Regions from separate parts of the Paenibacillus sp. FSL R5-0470 genome, predicted to be linked through region 1. Evidence: predicted binding sites of a transcription regulator. Region 1 holds the regulator's gene; each other region holds the start of a gene.
The links. Region 1 encodes Rex, which represses fermentation and respiration genes when NADH is low (regulators of the CRP and FNR family bind a similar motif). Its sites were predicted from a motif close to TTGTGAAATATTTCACAA; they were not measured.

Region 1 (4,194 bases):
GATTCTTGTCTGGGTCGCTCGTGTCCTTGGTTCCGTAAGTGTTATTATCATCGGGCTAAGCATGAAGCTGGTATTGCAGACGTGGTCATTACGAACCACTCTAAGCTTTTCGCAGATGTTAAGGCTGGGCATCAACTACTTCCGGCTTATGAACATCTTGTAATAGATGAGGCCCATCATCTGGAGGACGTGGCTGGCAAGCATTTAGGCATGCATATGAAGCATTTCACGGTGGCACATACACTATCGCGTCTTTATAAGGATAGTCGAAATGGCCAACTTCCTACACTTCGCCAAATGCTTCAGTCATCAGGCAGTGAGGAAGCTTCTGAATGGAGCGGAGTGATCGATAGAATCTATCCGGACCTTCTTACCGTAAAAGAAACCTGGGATCTGCTTAGTGATAAACTATTCAGCCTCTTGCCGGAACGCAGCGATGCAGCGGCGGGAGAAGCCGGCCAGTTAGTCATGCGGCTACTTCCTACCCGTAAACCGAAAGATTGGGATGAATTGGTTGCTTTAGAGAATACTATGAATCTGACATTAAGCGAAATTATCCGTAAAGGTGATAAAATGCTTAATGAGATGCGAGATCAAGAAGGTCAATCTTCCTCAGATAGCCTAGTTACCGATATTAGCGGCTTATTTAAGGATTTAGCTTCTATACGTGAGCAAGTACGGTTTTTTATGGGATTAAATGATGAGAATGTAGTATATTGGCTGGAGGCGAATGGAAATTATCGCAGTAAATCGCTACAGCTGTATGCCGTTCCTGTTGATGTTAGTACTCAGCTTAAGGAGCTGTTTTTCGACAAGAAGAAAAGTATCGTACTAACTTCGGCGACACTCTCTGTGGATAAATCTTTCCAGTTTATGATTGATAATCTCGGACTTAATGAAGCTGCGGAAGAGGGGCGTCTGATGACATCACTCCTGCCTTCTCCCTTTAAGTATCGGGAGCAGGCGCTGTTAGTTATTCCGCGGGATTTCCCAAGTGTGAAGGGGAGTGTAGGCGATGCCCGATTTGTCGATACACTCGTACAGTCACTAGCAGAAGCAGCTATTACAACACGTGGGCGGATGCTTGTCCTGTTTACTTCTTACAAGATGCTACGCCAGGTTTACGATCCTCTGAAAGAGGCTCTAGCCTCACAAGAGATCACGGTGTTAGGTCAAGGCGTGGAGGGGGGCAGCCGTAGCAAGCTGATCCGCCGTTTTCAGGACAGTGCAGCTTCTGTACTGTTAGGAACAAGCAGCTTTTGGGAGGGTGTAGATATTCCAGGTGAAGCATTAACATGCTTGGCCATCGTGAGACTCCCATTTCAACCGCCAAACCACCCCCTAGCGGAAGCGAAGTCTGAGTTATTACAAGCCCAGAAAAAGAATCCGTTCATGAAGTTGTCTGTTCCTCAGGCGGTTATTCGCTTCAAGCAAGGATTTGGGAGGCTGGTACGGACAGCGCAAGATCGGGGTATTGTTATTGTGTATGACACAAGGGTGATCGAATCTCACTATGGGAAGTATTTCCTCTATTCGTTGCCTGGCCCGAAAATGGAGCATATGCTTACGGATCAAATGGTTCCTCGTATAGCGGAGTGGTTGGAAGACGGAGGCGTTTCTTGAAAAGAACGTCATCGATCTTATTAATCTCTCTACAAGGAAGGGCGGTATAAGAATACCGCTCTTCCTTGAGACGAGGTGCAGATATTTCGATAGGATTTGAACAGAATATCACTTAAATTAGGAGGTAAATTATGAAATCGGATAAAATATCAGAAGCCGTTGTTCGCAGACTTCCTGTGTACTTGCGTTTCTTGAATGATCTCCAGAAACGTGAAATATTAACCGTTTCCTCACAAGAACTAGGACAAAAACTTGATTTGAATCCTGCTCAAATTCGTAAAGATTTAGCTTATTTTGGAGATTTTGGTAGAAAAGGTATCGGGTATGACGTAACTTATCTTATTGAAAAAATCCGTCATATTCTGAAGCTGGATCAACAATTGAATGTGGCTTTAGTAGGTGCCGGTAACCTTGGACATGCATTATCTAATTACAATGCTTATCTGAAAGATACTATGAAGATTACCGCTATATTTGACTCCTATGCACCTAAGGTAGGGCGGAAAATCAACTCTCTTACCGTTCAACCGATGGAGGAGCTTGGTCAGACGGTTCGTGAGCAAGGTATTCGAATTGGGATCATTACTGTGCCTGATTCAGAAGCGCAGAATGTAGCAGATATTCTCATTGAGTCTGGCATTGAGGCGATTTTGAATTTTGCACCAGTGATTCTAAAAACACCATCGAATATCCGGGTTCATGCTGCCGATTTTACAACGGATTTGCAAAGCCTTGCTTATTATTTGAAAGACGGAAAGGAAGAAACCGGAAATGAAGAGCAGTAAAACGATTATTAAGGGCGGGCGTTTTCTTATTCCGGGAACGGATGAGCCGGTTCTGAATGGATATATGACTATTGAAGATGATTTGATCACTTACATAGGAAAAGAAGAGCCTTTAATGGAAGATGATGTGCAAGTTGTTGATGGCAGTCGTCTGCTGTTTATGCCAGGTCTGGTAAACACACATGGCCATGCGGCAATGTCATTGCTTCGTGGTTATGGAGATGATTTAGCACTTCAGGTGTGGCTTCAAGAGAAGATGTGGCCGATGGAAGCGAAATTCACTGGAGAAGATGTATACTGGGGAACCTCCTTGTCGGTACTGGAAATGCTAAAAGGTGGTACTACAACCTTCTTGGATATGTATGATCATATGGATCGAGTAGCAGAGGTAGTCGAATTATCAGGCATTCGTTCTGTACTGATGAGAGGCGTAATCGGATTATGCCCAGAGGAAGTACAAAATCACAAGCTTGCGGAAGCGATTTCTTTTGCACGAAATTGGCATGGTAAGGCTGATGGTAGAATTACGACGATGATCTCGCCACACGCCCCATATACTTGCCCACCGGACTTCTTTGTTAAGTTTGTTCAAGCGGCACATGATTTGGATTTACCGATGCATACCCATATGTCCGAGACCAAACGCGAAGTGGAGCAGAATGTGGTGGATTACGGACTTCGGCCTGTAGCGCATTTAGAGAAGCTTGGAATGTTCACACGTCCGTCTATTGTTGCACATGGCGTTCATTTGAATGATGAAGAGATCGAGATACTGGCTCGTCATGATGTAGGCGTGTCTCATAACCCAGGAAGTAATCTGAAACTGGCTAGTGGAGTGGCTCGGGTTACGGATCTTCTAAAGGCTGGTGTGAAGGTATCACTGGGTACAGATGGTGCGGCAAGCAATAATAACCTGGATATGTTTGAAGAGATGCGTCTTGCAGCCCTCATCCATAAAGGTGTAAGTGGTGATCCGACGGCTGTTCCAGCTCCGGAAGCGCTGCGTATAGCTACAGAGTATGGCGCAAAGTCTATCTTTTTAAATGATGTGGGTAGACTCGCTGTTGGCATGAAAGCGGACTTTATCGCGATTGATATAGACCAGCCGCATTTGCTACCACACACAGATCTGTTGTCTCATGCTGTATACTCTGCCAGTGCCAAGGATGTTGAACATGTATGGGTGAATGGTAAACAGGTTGTAAAACATGGAGAATGTGTAACGCTAGATGAGGAAGCAATCCGTCGTAAGGCGCAAGAATCATTTGATGGACTGCTTAAACGGTAGTCTAAGATCATAACGAATAACTGAAAGGCTGTGACTTTCTGCGATTGCAAAGTTACAGCCTTTTGTGTTTCTGATAATTAGATCATTGAATTGGATATGAAACTTTGGATAAACACACAGGTGTGTTATATAATCAAAAAAGATATATTACTAGAAAGGGAGCTGTACCTTGAAGAAAAGGAAAAAATGGATCCTCCTGGGGTCAGTTCTGATTCTGCTCCTTCTGTTTGGACTTATCCAGTTCTATGCTTATATTATGAAAGATCAATGGAACGAGCGAGATATCGCTAAGGATGTCGCTAAAACCAGTGCTGGTCTGACAGAGGTAACCAAAGCGCAGAAATCCGTGTGGGATGAAAATGCGGTGTACTGGGTCTTAACAGGGAAGAATGAAGCCGGGACCGAGTTGATGGTTTGGGTACGTTTTACTGTAGACGGGAAGTTTGCTGAAGGAACCGACGCAGTATATGCTGAAGAACTAAGTAAAGGGACCTCTGA
Region 2 (4,194 bases), 170 kb from region 1:
CGGATATTACTAAAAGTTATCCAAGTGTATTTTTCCCTCTAATTTATCCATTTTTAACAGGTGTCGTGGGAATCTTTCTATTGATCATTATAGTTGTTCAATTACTGATCGAGCTTCATAATAGGCGCGTTATTAGGAACAACGGGCGATAACGGTCATAAGATATGTTCTGAAATTACTTATAATTTCGAATCACCTTTAACTTGGTCAAGGTTAATAAAGCAAATAGTAGTAGCAGGACTCCGATGGAACCCATGACAGGGGCTGGACTGAAGTGATCGGACAGGAATGAAACGGCTGTAAGACCAAGTGAGGGTGCTACACTCATAATGGACCCAAGTACACCGAAGACTCTACCTTGTATATCCTCCGAAACTTCCAGCCTGAGGATGGTATTTATCAGCAATGTACAGAATGAGAACATAAAGCCAATAAGAAGAATGATGGGAATGGCTAAGGCAGCAGTAGTGACGAACGATAGCAGGAGGTACAGGGGACCCAGACATAGCAGTCCAGTCATGATAAAGAAGCCGCGATTCTTTAATTTGGAGCCGAGAAACAAGATCATGCTGGAACCAATCATATAACCTAGAGGAATACAGGCTTCCATGAGTCCAAACTGAAAGGGACTAGAATTCCATACTTTGACGGCCATAACTTGCGTTAGCATCAGTGAAGGCATAAAGAACAAAGTGAGCGTAGGAAGCATGATGATTATTGCTCGGGCGAAGGGGTATCTCCAAATATAACGAACGCCATCCGCAAGATCCTGTGTGAATTTTCTTTCTTCTTTAGGTCCGGTATTCACTCGGTTTGGGAGTGGAAGGGAGCGGACAGCAAGAACTAGTAGAAAGGAAACGAAAAATGTAGCTCCATCAAATAATATGGCATCTGCCGCTCCAAAACTTGCTACAAAAATACCTCCAGCCGAATAACCAATCGTCCGACAGATGTTCTCCGACAGGTTCAGAATCCCGACTGCTTTTTGTACATATTCTTTTCCAACTACAGTGGTAATTGAAGCTTGATACGCAGGGGATTGGAATAATGCTGAGACTGTCGTAAGTCCCGTTAATATGGCCACGATAATGAATGATGTAGAAGACATGGAAATGGCCAGAGCAAGCGTACCTGCTAGACCGCAGCTTATCAAATCAGTGATTAACATAATGGTTCTGCGATTGATCCTGTCTGCGAGTGTGCCTCCTATCGATCCGAGTAAAGAACTGAGCAATAGATTGATTATCGTAATAATGGCAATCATTTTAGCGCTTCCGGTCGTCTGAAGTACCCATAAACTTAAAGCAATGCTGTGAAAGGTGTTTCCAAACAAAGAAATGGAATAGGAGCTGAGTAGCAGCATAAATCTCCGGTTTCCCCAAAGGGTTGGATAGGATTGAGCAGTGGTGGATGCATGTTTTGCTAATACAGGATCTGTCATGGGTAATTCTCCTCTCGACTTAAACGCTTAAGTGAATATCGAAAAAAAATTAATCAACAAAATAACGATTATTCTCTTGTTTGGAGTAGTCAGGACGATGTAACAACTCCTGCATTAGTTCAAAAGCAGTGGCTGACTTATCCCCAGTGAATATGAATTTCTGAACGTCTTCTCCAAGCATTTCTGGGCAATTACAGTTACATAGAACAGAAAGACGTGCGAATACCCCGGATTTTTCAACACAACTTCCGATAAACTCATTAATAACTATAGCTTCTTTATAGATCCCCTCCGATAAGATTGTATTCAATTCCTCCATATTTTGAACTTTGAATATTGCTTTCTCAGGTAAAGGAAGACTATCTTGGATAAAGCTAGTGAGTAGGGAGTTATTGAAGCTCTCCATAATTAAACAAACCTGTGAAAGATCCTCCGGCATTACATTTTGTAGAGCTGAACGATAATTGTAAAGAACTTGCTTAAACAGCTTATCTTCAATCATGCTGTCGATCAAAATCAAGGGGATGCCTTCTACAAAATGTTTGGAAATCGAATAGAAGGATTCATCGTGCACATCGATCAGAAAGACGGCTTCGAGCTTTCTTTCAACGATGATATTCAGAGAAGGATGGTCAGTACCAAGAGAATATAGCAGCGTATGATATCCGGCATCCGTTAAACGCTGTTCCAAAGCACGAATAAATGTGAATTGGGCATAGAGTTTCCAAGGTGGCATATAAGCAGAATTATGGACAAGTACCCCTACTAATCCCGTTTTTTTATTGGCAAGCGAACGGGCTGCTAGATTAGGAATGTAATGAAGTTCTTCGGCAAGTGACAGAATTTGATTGCGGGTCTTCTCAGGAATGGTTTGGTTATCGACGCGGTTCAGAACATAGCTTACAGTCGCAACGGAGACATTAGCTTGTAACGCGATGTCTTTCATTGTAGTCTTTTTCACCAGTAAACTTCTCCCTTGCTGAGATATTTATTTCCAAATATTATCATTAACACTTGAAAAGAGTCAACGATTGACTTTATACCAAGAAGCAAATGATGCTTGTGTTCATTTTTATAATTTGGGTAAATAGATATAAGAAGCTAAATCAGTCAGCGAGAAGAGGTACGGCTCATGGGAACGAATCTTAATCGGGAAGAGCGCGCGCTGTGAAACCGCTTTAGATACTGACACAAATCTGTGAAATTATTCACTTAATTATTAAGAATTTTAATATATAATTAATTCATAATCAAAATTAGGGGGAATCGAAAATGAGACTATTTAAAATGATTTTAGTGGCTGGGGTTTCGGTAGCAGTATTGGCAGGTTGTGGAGCAAATGAGGATAAAGCAAACAATTCGGCGGCAACTTCAGCTCCGGCTGCTGAGCAGACAGATGCTGTCACTACAGCTTCGATTGTGAATCAAGCAGATGCATTTACTAAGGCTGTTAGCAAAGATGGAAACTGGATTGTTGCGATTCTAAATGATGTAACGATTCCTGATGAGGTTGTTGTAGCTGGAGAATTCCGTAATAAAGGAGCCGCAGATGGCGACATCTACCGTAAGATTGCCCTTTATTCGCAAGATGCTGATCACAAGATCACTGCTACTTATACACTAACCGTACCAAAGTTTACAGTACAAAGTGAGAATTTGAAAGTTGAAGGCGGAACGATTAAAGGCGATGTTTATGTAGAAGCGAAAGGCTTTACTCTACCTGAAACCGCCACTATTGATGGTAACCTCTATTTCGCAAGCGAAGATCTGAAAACATCAGCTGTTATTGATGGAAAAGTGACTGGAACAACAGAAGTTAAATAATTTCGTAATCAACTTATATAGTAGAAGCCAATCCATAGACTATGGGTTGGCTTTTTTCTTTTTGTGATTATGTGATCTTCGGTTGATTTTCTTAATATTGAACTTATAATATTACTACCACTACTAGGAGGAACACATATGTCTAAGGAGTATTCACGCACATATATCGAAAGTGTAAAGCTTGAAATGTTAAATAGATTGGGACTTAAGCAAGTGTTCTTTAAGGAGCAAATAGGTGACGGCCTGATTTTTGAAGCAGTTGGTTTTGATAAAGGGAGCAAGCATCGTTTTTGTGTTAGACCGAAGACGAAAACAATTGACGAATTTATTTCAGGAAAATGGATGAAGGTCCGCAGCTTTACAATCAAAAGTGTGGAAATTTAAAATTGAAGTCTAAAAAGGGAACCCCATTTAAATCGGAGTTTCCTTTTTTATTTTTGAGAAGGATTCATTGATAATGTGAAGTATCGCCGTACAGATCGATAGTTATATTGTTGTCAGTTAGGGTTACTTTACACAATGCTGTAGAGAGAATATCCGGTAGTTCCCCTAATTCCTGCAATGATTTATTGAGAAAATGAGCCATAATGACTTTCAGGGTCATCCGATGCGTGACAATAAGTACCTCATGTCCTTCATTATCGTTAATGATACGCTCCATAGTTGGCGTTACTCTTTGTTCAAGCTGACTATAGGTCTCACCTGGGGCTAGAGGAATAAAAAGATCAGGTCTGGTGAAAAAATGGGTGTACTGTAATGGATATTCTTGTTCAATCTGATCTGTGTTCATTCCTTCCCAAATGCCCATGTTAATTTCCATTAATGAAGCTTGCTGTTGAATCGGTAAACTCCGATTTCCACGTAAAATCTGCGCAGTATGCAATGCTCTTGGACTAGTACTAGAATAAATGGCTCCTAAATTCTCACCT
Region 3 (4,194 bases), 1.7 Mb from region 1:
AAGCCAGCTGCTGAGGCACTATGGATGGATGAGGATGGCGTGATTCACGGTTTGGTGTAGATACAGTTTATTATCAGGCTTTTCCCTGTTGGTTTAGGGGAAAGCCTTTTTTTGCGCGTTATAAGAAAGTATATCCTGAGGGGGCAGAACATAATGTCCTACGCCCATGGCAAAGCTAACGAGGTCGCAATCGGCAGCAGTGACGGAAAATGCTTAAAATTGTGAACAATCTGAGAATATAGGCGAAAAGACTTGTAATGTGATAAATATCACAATATAATCAGTTTATAAAGTGAAATAAATCACAATTAACTCATCGGTGATCAGATATCTAATTTGGTCAGTCAAGCAATTCGAATATATAACCAGGTTGTCCATTTGAAGGAGGAAGAAAATAATGAAAGTAGCTGTCATTGGATGTACCCATGCCGGAACTGCCGCAATTGTAAATACTGCCAAGCTTCACCCGGAAGCCGAGATTACGGTTTATGAGCGTAATGATAATATTTCTTTCTTATCTTGTGGAATTGCTTTATACGTAGGTGGAGTGGTCAAGGACCCGCACGGGCTGTTCTATTCTTCCCCTGAGAAGCTTGCTGAGCTTGGTGTAAAGACCAACATGCGTCATGAAGTGACCGTTGTGGATACGAAGTCCAAAACATTGCGTGTTCGCAATTTGGTAACCGGACAGGAGTTTGACGATACCTACGATAAGCTGATTATGACTACGGGATCATGGCCGATTGTACCGAAGCTCGAAGGGATTGAGCTGGAAGGCGTCTTGCTTTGCAAGAACTATGATCATTCCAATACCATTATAGAAAAAGCTAAACAAGCGAATAAAATCACAGTCGTAGGCGCTGGATATATCGGCGTTGAGTTGGTGGAAGCCTTCCAAATGAACGGAAAGCAAGTTACGCTGATTGATGGTGAAGATCGTATTTTGAATAAATATTTGGACCCAGAGTTTACTGCGCCGATCGAACAATCCTTTAAGGATCATGGTATTAAATTAGCGCTGAATGAGAAGGTAAGTTCTTTTGCTGGTGAAGGTGGTAAAGTTACCAAGGTTATCACAAGCGAAAGGGAGCATGAGGCGGATCTTGTAATTCTCTGCATCGGCTTCCGTCCGAATACTGAGCTGTTAAAAGGTCAAGTGGATATGCTGCCAAATGGCGCAATTCTGGTCAATGATTATATGCAGACTAGTTGCCCAGATGTGTATGCCGCTGGTGACAGCTGCGCGATTCATTACAACCCTACAGGTAAGCACGCTTATATTCCACTGGCAACCAATGCCGTACGGATGGGCACTTTGGTCGCACGTAACTTAGTGAAAGAGACGATTCCTTATATGGGTACTCAAGGGACTTCGGGCATTAAGATTTTTGAAGATAATATCGCTGCTACCGGTCTTACTGAAGAAGGGGCTAAGGCTGAAGGAATGGACGTAGAAACTACCATGATTATTGACAACTACCGTCCAGAATTTATGCCAACCTTCGAGCAGGTGCAATTAAAAGTGGTATTTGATCGCGCCACACGCCGCATTCTCGGAGCGCAAATCTTGTCCAAGACGGATTTGACGCAATCGATCAACACAGTATCTGTATGTATTCAAAATAAAATGACAATCGATCAGCTTGCCTTTATCGATTTCTTCTTCCAACCTCATTACAACAAGCCTTGGAACTTCCTGAATACAGTAGGACTCGAATCGCTACCGGCATCAGTACCAAGCAAAGAGGCAGTAACCGTATAATTTAATTGCCTGTGAACAATAAAGTTGGGTAAACCGGAGCCATATATGGCCCCGGTTTTTTGTGATTGATGCTGGTACTATTTACCTTTAAAATAATATGGAGCCTATTCTTACAATTGTAATTATGGATGCGCTTCGTTAAAATTGACATGTCAGTGAAAAGTTTCACTTAGTTTTTCATTAAGTGATAATTATCACGTTAATGTGTTTTATGACACGCTACAATGGTCGTAAAGGAACAAATTTTAAGTAAATAGATGAAGGGGATAGGAATCATGGCTTATAATAAACCGCAGCAGATTGCCGCAGTCACGGTCGAGAACGGCATAAAAAAGGCGCACAATCCTTTAAGCACCGTACTAATTCTGGGCTTTCTGGGAGGAGCGTTTATCGCGCTCGGATTTTTACTGGATATTCGCGTCATTGCTGGCGCACCACATGAATGGGGATCCATCGCTAACTTTATTGGGGCAGCTGTCTTCCCTGTCGGATTGATTCTAGTACTGCTTGCAGGGGGAGAATTGCTGACAGGCAATATGATGGCTGTGCCACTTGCTTTTATGGCGAAAAAGATATCCTTCTGGGAAGTGATTAAGAATCTCGTATTGATTACCCTGAGCAATCTAGCGGGAGCTTTGTTTGTAGCTTACTTTTTCGGTCACGTGGTTGGTTTAACCTCTGACGGTGTGTATTTGGAAAAATTAGTGGAGATGGCAGGACATAAGCTTGAGGCAGACTTCTTGCCGGCATTTGTTTCCGGTATCGGTTGTAACTGGCTTGTAGCTTTGGCGGTATGGCTCTCCTATGGAGCAGATAACTTCAGTGGCAAAATCCTCGGTATCTGGTTCCCAACGATGGCTTTTGTAGCTATCGGCTTCCAGCACGTTGTAGCCAACATGTTCTTAATTCCGGCAGCTATTTTTGAAGGTTATTTTTCATGGGGAGAGTACTTCAACAATTTTGTTCCGGTATGGCTAGGAAACTTGACGGGCGGTGCGATCTTTGTTGCGGCAGCTTATTGGATGGCTTACCTGCGCAAAGAGCCTGCATCTATTCAGTCCGTGGACAGCATGTCCGGCAGCGGTGTAAAAAAACACGCCTAAACCTATCTTATAGAGCACTCCTTAGAATAGTTGAGGGGTGCTTTTTGCTGTATAGACAAATAAAATCCGCCGTGATGTATCCGAGCTCGGGGGAACGAATTCGGATGCACAGCGAATTTTAAAAGGGGGAGTGTTTCTAGGCTCTATTACCCCGACTTTGTAATAACGAAACACTTCATTATTGTTTAGTCTACTTTACGGACGACAGCGGCAACTATAAAATATAAATAGATAATAGAAATAGGGAGGAATGCGGACGTGAAAGGTGCTACTTTTTTCTCAGCTACGGCAGAAGTTAGTCCTAAATAAGAGGTGAAGTATACTCAGACTTTATCACGATAGCACGTCAATGCGTCTGCTTGCCCTGAACCCTGTTTTGGGATAATACTGGATGGAATAATGACACATATATTACAGGGGATGTACACTACTTATGAAGTTTTTACAGAATTATCCTAAAGAAGTTAAGATATTTTTAATTGCTAGTCTTATTAATGCAACGGGTAGTGCACTGATGTGGCCATTGGTTACAATGTATGTTTTTGATGAGCTTGGACGCAGCATGTCGGATGCTGGATTAGTGATTCTTATTCAATCAGTTGGAGGAATTGTGGGTCAACTACTCGGGGGCTCACTCTATCATAAGGTAGGCGTTAACCGGCTGATTGTTGGAGCGCTGGGCATGAATGCACTTGCTCTGTTCACTTTGCCGGCAGCAAGTAACAACTGGACGTTATTTATGGTCGCGATGGGACTGGTAGGGCTCTTTAATTCACTGTCCTTACCTGCGATTCAGGCATTTATCGGCTTTCGTTTTACGAAGCAGCGCGGAGAGTTGTTTAATGTTATTTATGTCGCTAATAATATTGGTGTAGCACTGGGTACGGCGTTAAGTGGTTTTTTGGCCGATATTTCTTATATGCTCAGCTTTGTGATGAACGGCGTAACTTCAGCGGTATTTGCGGTATTCTTTTTTGTATATCTCAAGAAAGTCGGAGGAGATTCTCCACAGGAGGTCGCAGAACACCAGAAGGCTGGTCCTGACAAACAATCTACCTGGAAGCTAATGGGGCATACACGAATTTATCTTTATATGGGTATTGCCTCGATGTTCCTACTATTAGGGAACTCTATCTGGAATACAGGGGTATCTCCGTTCATTATTTCTGAGGGCTGGCCTAAGAAGACTTATGGTTTTCTCTGGACGCTTAACGGAATTCTCATTTTTGCAGCTCAGCCGCTCGTAACAGTAATTAAACGCTGGTTCGCATCTACCTCAACGGCGCAAATGACAGTAAGTGCTCTATTTTATTTGGGTGGGTATGCTGT
Region 4 (4,194 bases), 300 kb from region 1:
GATCGCATTCATATCCATGACCACAACAAATTCCACATTGTTCAACAATCGGATTTCCTCAGTGTAGCTTTGCAATTCAGACGAGCTGCGTGATTTGTTTAACGCTTCAATAATTAGAGGGTTACGCGATAACGTACGGGAAATGATCACAGCCTTTTGTTCCAACGAGGATTTTGTTTGTGAGGAAACCTTTATACTAAATAGCACATAGACCACTAGCAGCATTATGATAAGAACTGCACCAATCATCAAAGTAATTGTTGTTTGCAGCCGAAGTGTGTGTTTGCCAATTTTCAACAGCTGTCCCTCCGGAAATTTTTCTTCATTCTAACGTATACGTGCAAGGCTGGCTATGACCTTATACGCTACACTGTTATAATAAAACAACAAACGCATGGCTAAGATGAGCCCAAGCGTTTGTTTGCCTAGCCGAAAAGAGGCAGGGGGATAACTTATTGTGCTTTTACGAATTCAGCGGATTTTATACCCGTTTGGCGGCCGAAAATAATGATTTCCGCAACAGAGTTACCGCCGATCCGGTTTTGACCATGCAAGCCTCCGGTAACTTCTCCTGCTGCAAAAAGGCCTGGAATCGGTTGTCCGTCCTTATTTAAAACTTCTGTGTTGGTGTTGATTTTCACGCCTCCCATCGTGTAGTGAATTCCCGGGCCGATTTTAATTGCATAATATGGCGCGTCGGACAAGTCATTGTCCATTCCGGTTGTTCTGCCGAAGTCGGCATCCTGTTTATTCGTCACCGCGCTGTTCCAGCTGTCCAGTGTAGTTTTCAACTGATCTGCCGGTACGTCCATTTCTTTTGCCAAAGCCTCGATCGAATCTCCTTGGATAACGAAGCCCATTTTTTCATATTGTTCAATCGCTTTAGCGCGAGATTTTACGCCGGAATCAAATACAAGAAACGCAGATTTCTCAGGAAGCTTATTGATTGCAGCGGTGACATTATCTCTTGTATCCAGTTCGTTTGTGAAACGTTTGCCTGCACTTGAAACCAGGATCGCTCCTTCCCCACGAACAGCCTCCCCAATGAGATAGGATTTTTCCTGCTGCACAGTCGGGTGAACTTGGATTTGATCCATATCGACTGTGGTACCGCCGAGCTTCTCAATCATCTTGATACCGTCACCGGTGCTGCCAGGCTGGTTGGTGGTAACGTACCCCTCCAAATCAGATCTGACTACTGAAATCATGTCTAAATTGGCGCCGAAACCGCCGGTTGTCACCACGACAGCAGACGCTGTAATCGTTTTCTCTTCCGTTTGGTCAAAGATAACTTTGACGCCATTGACCTTACCGTCTTTTTCGGTAATTTCCTTGACATTGGCGTTCACAAAAAGGGGAATGCCTTGTTCTTGTACGTTTTCCACCAAACCTTTGACAAGGTATTGTCCTACTGCAGAGCCATCTTCAGGACGATGTGTACGTTTTTCGTTCATCCCGCCTGTAATCGTGATATTATTCAATCTAATCCCGATAGAATCCAGCCAATCAATCGCACTTGCGGAATTGTCTACGAAGAAACGAAGCATCTCTTTATCGTTCGTATCATGGCCACCTTTTAAGGACTCTTCATAAAACAGATCATTGCTGTCTTCAATGCCTTGCTCTTTTTGGAATTTCGTTTCAGAAGCATTCATTCCCGAAGATGATTTTGTTGTATTTCCGCCGGCAACCGGCATTTTTTCAAAAATAACCGGGTTCATACCTTTTGCTCTCGCCTCAAGTGCAGCAGACATTCCGGCACCGCCTGCACCAATAATGATGATGTCATATTTATCTTTTAGTTGATCGTACGGTGTATAGCTAGCTTTGGATGCTCCCGAAACAGCTTCAGTTTCCTTTGTCTCGTTGATCTTGCTGTTGTTCTTGCTGGTGTTCTTGTTCCCGTTTCCATTGCTGCTGTTGCTGTTGCCGCATCCTGTGATAACAAGCATGACTGAGAGAACGAGAATAAGAGCAGTGGTTACTTTTTTATTCATGTTATAGCTTTGCCCCCTTGTGAATATTTTTACAATCAGCTTAACGGCAAAGGCCCTGCTCTTGAAAGTTTATGTAACTAAAAAAAACGTTTTGTAACTAAATTAATCACTGCAATGTGTACGAAAGACCACCGGTTAGGGGCATGGCTCAAAAAAAGAAGAGCCTTTAGGCTCTCCTTCGTTTACAAGATCGCTTTCATCCGATTGTTTCTTGGATTATGCTCTACTTCCGCAAGACCCAATTCTTCGAGCAACGGTGGGATATACATTCCGAATCGCCCCCGAAGTCCCTTCTTTAATCCATACCAACCGCCAACAGGGTTTTCAGGTGATCGACCCCATGCTTCAACTGTACCTTCTTTTGCTGGTTTTTGCTCATCAGCACTTCCTAACTCCATCCAATCACCATTTTGTATAAGCATGGCGTGCAGATCTTCAATACAACGATATTCATAATGCAAAACCGTTTTCCCTACAGTGCAAACTATAATTTCTTTACCGTCTTTTTCGACCTTGTACATTTCATACTCGGATGTTTGCGGTGGTGTCTTTAATTTCCAAGGATTTTCCTTGGTTCCTGTAGCTGTCGACATATTTTCAACTCCCAAAGTAACTCACAAAATTAGTAAGTTCTAATCATGTTATTATATTTGCATCACCTTGCTATACTTCATTCCCTTTATTCATCCTACTCGTATAAGGAAGCTGGCACTATTATTCCAAGCTATTCAACTCCACCACATCTCCGCTAGTAGCCTTCAAAGCATAATTACAATCTAACTTCCCGCACAGCACATACTTCTTCTGCTCAGGATCATACACATAGACGGGTGTTAATTCGAACCATCCCTTGAGCTTGTCATAAGCTTCGTCATGGCTCACAGCAATTTCCCCTTCGCTCTTGAACTCATCAAACGTATCAAGCATTGGCTTGTTATCCATATAATTTATAACCTTATAACTCTGCACATCGATGAACAGGAGGATTTTACGTTGGAATATACGATTACTTGGCGCCTTCATCCTCAGTGTTGCCTGAATATGTCCTCTTTCCCGTTGTAAAGTCTTCAGTATCCATTGTCCGGATTCATCTGGATAGAGCTGGCTTAAACCAGCTTCGACTGCGGCTATACATTCGGCTTGTTCTGCGTCTGTGATAGGAAATGAGTCCGGATGCGGCTCACTAGCTATTGCCTGCTCAATGGTAACAACCTCAAGTAAACGTATCTCCGTCCTTTCGAACGGCTCCAGCTCCGTATTCTGTTGCTCCCAATGGATTACTTGATCAATATTCAGTCGTGCTCTTGTACCTGATATAAACTCAAATGGGATGGTTGTTGTTCCGTCATTTGTAATGTAGATTTCTTCTATCCCATAGATCGACAGGAGTTGCTTCGTCTCGTACACCGGATATTCTATAAGCTGTAGTTGTTTCCTCGCCTGTGGCTCTATCGTTTGAAGTGTGAGAGTATAGTTCTCTTTATGCACAAGGGAGCTGGAAGGAAACTGGCCATATACACTGTAAAAAACAAGCCTGCCTTCCGCATCGAAGCGAAGCTCGATCCGTCCACCAGGAGTGACTGGTATGCTACCTATTTTCTCAATAAAATGATATTCTCCAATCTGTTCCTTCTCTAAGTGGAATTGTTTACCGTATACAATCCTTGCCTCATCTTCAATCCACCGGATGACTCCGTTAAAATCTATATTTTGGAATGGTGTCCCATTCGCATAAGATATCCCGCCAACAAAAATCACACTTTTATAGTTGCGGGACTGTAGGTCAATCGTGATGACGGCAGTTCCTTCCGGATTGTAATCGCCCTTCCATTCCTTCATATGTGCAGGAAACCATTCCATACTAAGAAAATAGTTGGTCTCTCCCAGTATCGTAACGTCGCGATAAATTTCATGAGAGTGTAAGTAGTAGTTGTCCAATCCATATTTTTGCTGTGTAGCATCAAGCAGTTCTTTGATTCGAATATCCATCATAATGCACCCCATAAAATTGATGCCTACATCATACCATTACTTAGTGTTGATTACGAAGCGCAGCAGCGAATATTCGAGTCGATTGTTACTTATTAAATAGTAAAATCTTCTGAATATTCTACATGCTCAGGCAATGGACTTTGCTGATGTTCAGAAAATGATCAGTAACTTGGGTTTTAATAATGCAGAGTGTAATAATATTTTG

Region 2: MKY99_RS20070 (polymer-forming cytoskeletal protein) is a predicted target of Rex. The motif match lies at 2,638-2,655, and genes of this name have one in related genera.
Region 3: MKY99_RS28660 (formate/nitrite transporter family protein) is a predicted target of Rex. The motif match lies at 1,916-1,933, and genes of this name have one in related genera.
Region 4: MKY99_RS19515 (flavocytochrome c) is a predicted target of Rex. The motif match lies at 2,015-2,032, and genes of this name have one in related genera.

The regions. Positions count from the first base shown of each region.
Region 1 is NZ_CP150238.1:4,708,782-4,712,975, reverse strand. It holds gene dinG (ATP-dependent DNA helicase DinG) at 1-1,623, shown strand, start outside; gene MKY99_RS20825 (redox-sensing transcriptional repressor Rex) at 1,755-2,408, shown strand; gene MKY99_RS20820 (amidohydrolase) at 2,395-3,696, shown strand; gene MKY99_RS20815 (DUF5590 domain-containing protein) at 3,866-4,194, shown strand, end outside.
Region 2 is NZ_CP150238.1:4,537,989-4,542,182, reverse strand. It holds gene MKY99_RS20085 (hypothetical protein) at 1-152, shown strand, start outside; gene MKY99_RS20080 (MFS transporter) at 176-1,441, opposite strand; gene MKY99_RS20075 (LacI family DNA-binding transcriptional regulator) at 1,491-2,402, opposite strand; gene MKY99_RS20070 (polymer-forming cytoskeletal protein) at 2,714-3,265, shown strand; gene MKY99_RS20065 (hypothetical protein) at 3,404-3,649, shown strand; gene MKY99_RS20060 (histidine phosphatase family protein) at 3,714-4,194, opposite strand, start outside.
Region 3 is NZ_CP150238.1:6,452,404-6,456,597, reverse strand. It holds gene MKY99_RS28670 (formate--tetrahydrofolate ligase) at 1-60, shown strand, start outside; gene MKY99_RS28665 (FAD-dependent oxidoreductase) at 398-1,762, shown strand; gene MKY99_RS28660 (formate/nitrite transporter family protein) at 2,038-2,865, shown strand; gene MKY99_RS28655 (MFS transporter) at 3,299-4,194, shown strand, end outside.
Region 4 is NZ_CP150238.1:4,408,487-4,412,680, forward strand. It holds gene dcuS (DcuS/MalK family sensor histidine kinase) at 1-297, opposite strand, end outside; gene MKY99_RS19515 (flavocytochrome c) at 453-1,997, opposite strand; gene MKY99_RS19520 (DUF6855 family protein) at 2,180-2,590, opposite strand; gene MKY99_RS19525 (hypothetical protein) at 2,712-3,989, opposite strand.